DNA from 2 places in the Kaistella rhinocerotis genome. Region 1 is predicted to be linked to the other one. Evidence: riboswitches for the same ligand, from Rfam matches in the RefSeq annotation. Region 1 holds a riboswitch; the other holds the start of a gene.

Region 1 (2,205 bases):
AACACTTTTTAGGATTTCGAGTATTGCATCCATAGACTGTGGATGAACGTCGGGGGAATAAATCAGATTTATTTTCAAGGTTTCTGGATTTGCTCTTAAAAATAAGAAAAATTACCGCTTGCCTGCACACCATTCTTCGAAATCGTGCACGGTCCGTCTAAGTTCCGGCGTTAATTTCGTCAGCGCAAAGGAGCGGATCTCAGCAGGAACTGAGCGGTAAAAAGCAGCGGCTATTCCTCCTGTAATGGTGGCAATTGTATCGCTGTCTCCTCCAATTGAAACTGCGTTCCGAATTGCATCTTCGTACGTACTACTGTCGAGAAAAGCAACAATGGCTTGCGGTACAGTCCCCTGACATGTCTCATCAAAGGAATAGGTCTCGCGGATACCATCACAGGTGAAATTCAGGTCATAACCAAACAGCAACGTAATATGATCTTGTATCTGCGATTTAGTTTTACCCACACGGGCAAGATATATCGCTGCCGCTACAGCTTCCGCTCCTTTTATGCCTTCGGGGTGGCTGTGCGTAATCTTTGCAGATCTGCGTGCACAGAGCATCGCTTCCTGAAGGGATTTTCCGTACAACCCTGCCGCACTTGCACGCATTGCTGATCCATTCCCGAAACTGTTGTACGGATCGAGGCTGGGAGAAGCAAGCCAGTTGCTGAACATTCCGCCGTAGCCGCGGTTCGGATACTTCCGGCCATATGCTTTCACTGTTTCTGCCATATCGCGCTGATTCATAAGCGCATCTGCAACTGCAATGGTAAGTACGGTATCATCCGTGAAGGTACATTTATCACTAAAAAGTTTAAAGTTCTTTGATTTGTAGTTATTAAACTCAAACCTTGAGCCGATAATGTCGCCGGCAATGGCTCCTACAATTGTATTTCTCATTTTAGATTTCTTTTGTCAAAGGTAGTCAGCGTCGTTGCGAAGTTGATTTATTGCAACCTTGCAAAAGCATTTGCTTTGTACTCAAAAGCCGCTTAATTTATAACGGATAAATAAACGCCCTGTGCGATTATATGGATTAAAGTGACAAAAAATCACCCTTACACTGCATTGTTCGCTGGGAAACTTGACACTTTCAGAACTAAAAATAAGACTTGTATAATAGGAAAAATTTGCGTAATGTACTTATATTACAACACTTGCAATAATTATTTTCAATAACATCCACATACCTTTGCTGAACAATCATCAGGAGATTCCGGTAAATGCGGAACACCAACCGGGAGTTAACCCTCAACGGTGGTTTGGAATGAGGGCTGCGCGCCAAAATAAAAGGTAACCTTCCAATCTGTTTCCACCCTCTCCACGATGTTTTACTGTAATTCAACCTGATAAATGATATGATTAAAAGTGTCGTGAATATTGCTAATAAGAATTGCCACATCATCGGAAAGATTAACGTGGTGTTGGCTACATACGCCGAAGTTGAAATTCTCGCGCCCTATTGCGGTTTCAGATTTAGAAGCAGTATTAGCACCACTGAGAATGAAGCCAAGGAACAAAGTGATGCATTTGCCGAAACCCTTCTCAACGAGGCCTACCTGATTTGTGATACGATACAAACCAACCGGGAGGCTATGAAAACAGATTTCTTAAGATTGCTGGAGACGCTTGAAAAATTCAACAACAGAAAAACTGAAGATTATATAAGAAATAAGGACGAACTTCTGAAAGTTTTTATGAAAAGCTTTTTTTCTGGTACAGATTACAGTCCTAAGAAATCATCAGAAGTTGCAGAAGCAATTTTTGAGTTCCTGGCGTTGTACTTTATCCGACATGGAAAATCTGCAGAACTCGATGTCAGGACACGGTTTGCAGAACATCCGCGAACTCCTTCTTTTAATGAACTGCAACCTTTACTGAAAATTTACCTGGAAAAAAGCATCGACGACCGAATAGAATTGTTATCTGAACAGATACTCACCCAAAAAACCGGAACGTTTGACTGGTTTATCCAACAGGAATTTTTTGAGCAATAACATTAAAGATATCAGCGAAATCAAAATTACATCATGGAAAAAATTGTTATAACCTATTGCGGAAGTCAACCCATTATCTGCAAAATAATCAAAGAAGAGGATTTCTATCTTGAAGGGGAACTACTCTATCCCTTTGTAGCAGTTAAGTTCGACTACTTCAAAGAAAACCACGGACTGACCACGAGAGAAGTTCAGGTAGATCCCAAAC
Region 2 (2,205 bases), on a different contig from region 1:
TAAATATTCATTAATTCCGTCTTTGAAATATTGGGCTTCAGACATGTGGTGTTCTGAGAACTTGTGCGGATTGGTTTCATTATCGCAGAAGACGTCTTCAACACCGATATCTTTTGAATAGAAGAATTTAAAATCAACTGATTCATGCTGAATTCCAACTTTCCCGTCAGTATCTGCTTTAAACTGAGGTTTGTAAGTGCCGTTGCCCCAAGCCCAGTTATTTCTGAACCAAACAGTGGGGATCACTGTCAGCGGCGCGCGTCTGTTGCTGCGGTTTACCGCCGTAAGCCGGATGGCGATATCATCATGATTAATTTTGGCGTATTCTATAAACAGGTCAAAATATTCATTATTCTGAAAAATCCCTGTGTCGGTAATTTCAAATTCCGGCTCCCGTTTAGACCTGCTCTCATTCACGGAGACCAGCTGCTCATACGGAAATCTGTTAATCGGATATTTATATACCATTTTCATGTAGCAATGCGAGGGTGTATTATCAAGATAATAGAATATTTCCTTCACATCTTCGCCGTGGTTCCCTTCGTAGTTGCTCAATCCGAAAAACCTTTCTTTCAGCATCTCATCGGCACCGTTCCAAAACGAAAAGGCGAAGCAAAGCAACTGTTTGTCATCGCAGATACCCGCAATCCCATCCTCATTCCAGCGGTAGGCGCGGCTCATCGCATCGCGGTAAGTGGTGTAACCCCAGGCATCACCGTTACTGCTGTAGTCTTCGCGCACCGTACCCCATTGTCTGTTACTTACGTATGGCCCCCATTTTTTCCAGCTGTCATCGGCCATTCGCTTCTGTATTGCGGTCATAAAACTGTTTTTTGAGCTGCGAAATTAGCAATTTTTAAATTTGGCCACCGCTTGTACATTCGGAAAAATCATCTACTTTTGCAGCAGACTTCGTTCATTTACATATTGAAAATGTTATCAAGAAAGGTGGAGAGATTAGACTCTGTGAAGCCTTGGCAACCCTTCGTACGCGAAGAAGGTGCTACATTCTATCCCACAACCGGGTACAGATAACGCGAATACATTTTACCTTTTCTGGTAGCATTTTCAGTTTTATTATTTTAAAAAAATTGAAAATGCGTTCAAATAATAAGCTTTTTTCCGAACTCAGTAATAGAATCCTTGTCCTTGATGGCGCGATGGGAACTATGCTTCAGCGTTATAATTTTACCGATGAAGATTATCGTGGCGAAAGGTTCAAAGAGTGGCCGCATTCATTAAAAGGAAATAATGACCTTTTGTCCCTTACGCAGCCGCAGGCCATAGAAGCGGTTCACCGCCAATATCTTGAGGCAGGCGCAGATATCATTGAGACCAATACATTTTCAGGTACCACCATAGCCATGGCCGATTATCACATGGAAGACCTAGTCTATGAACTGAATTATGAGTCCGCAAGAATTGCCAGAAAAGTTTGCGACGAATTTTCCCAAAAAACTCCTTCTCAGCCGCGTTTTGTGGCAGGTTCTATTGGACCAACAAATAAAACCGCGAGTTTAAGTCCTGATGTGGATGATCCCGGTTTTCGCGCGGTAACCTTCGATGAACTTCGTGTGGCGTACAAACAACAGGCGGAAGCACTATTAGACGGCGGTGCTGATATCTTACTTGTCGAAACTGTTTTTGATACATTAAACGCAAAGGCCGCGCTGTTCGCAATCGCCGAAATTAAAGAAGAACGTGGCGTCGAAATTCCCGTGATGCTTTCGGGCACAATTACAGATGCTTCGGGCCGCACCCTCAGCGGACAAACTGCTGAAGCTTTTTTAATCTCGGTTTCGCACAGCGATCTTCTCAGTGTGGGCTTTAATTGTGCACTTGGCGCAAAACAACTCACTCCCTACCTTGAATCGCTGGCTTCAAATTCAGATTTCTATATTTCCGCTTATCCGAACGCCGGCCTGCCGAATGCCTTTGGGCAATATGACGAATCGCCTGAGGATATGGCTGCACAAATCAGGGAATATCTCGATAAAGGTCTCGTAAATATCATCGGGGGCTGCTGCGGAACCACGCCCGAACATATTGCCGCTATCGCTGATCTGGCGAGAAATTATCAGCCGAGAAAAACTGAATTATCCACTGAACTGTATAAGTAATTTGTTATCAATTTCTTACGAATAATGTTTTTTAGCAGTTATGCTGCAATTAAATATAAAATGAAACACCTTAAACTTTCTGGCC

The links. Region 1 has a riboswitch for S-adenosylmethionine ahead of QEP06_RS04230 (hypothetical protein). Riboswitches for the same ligand answer to the same signal wherever they lie in the genome.
Region 2: linked by a shared signal. The riboswitch ahead of QEP06_RS11540 (homocysteine S-methyltransferase family protein) and the one ahead of QEP06_RS04230 (hypothetical protein) in region 1 are both predicted to bind S-adenosylmethionine.

Annotation. Positions count from the first base shown of each region.
Region 1 is NZ_JASSYY010000001.1:907,396-909,600, reverse strand. Features, by position in the region: gene QEP06_RS04240 (hypothetical protein) at 1-78, opposite strand, end outside; gene QEP06_RS04235 (ADP-ribosylglycohydrolase family protein) at 112-900, opposite strand; SAM-I-IV-variant riboswitch at 1,199-1,299, shown strand; gene QEP06_RS04230 (hypothetical protein) at 1,359-1,997, shown strand; gene QEP06_RS04225 (hypothetical protein) at 2,031-2,205, shown strand, end outside.
Region 2 is NZ_JASSYY010000003.1:404,091-406,295, reverse strand. Features, by position in the region: gene QEP06_RS11545 (MGH1-like glycoside hydrolase domain-containing protein) at 1-822, opposite strand, end outside; SAM riboswitch class I at 934-1,038, shown strand; gene QEP06_RS11540 (homocysteine S-methyltransferase family protein) at 1,098-2,120, shown strand; gene metH (methionine synthase) at 2,181-2,205, shown strand, end outside.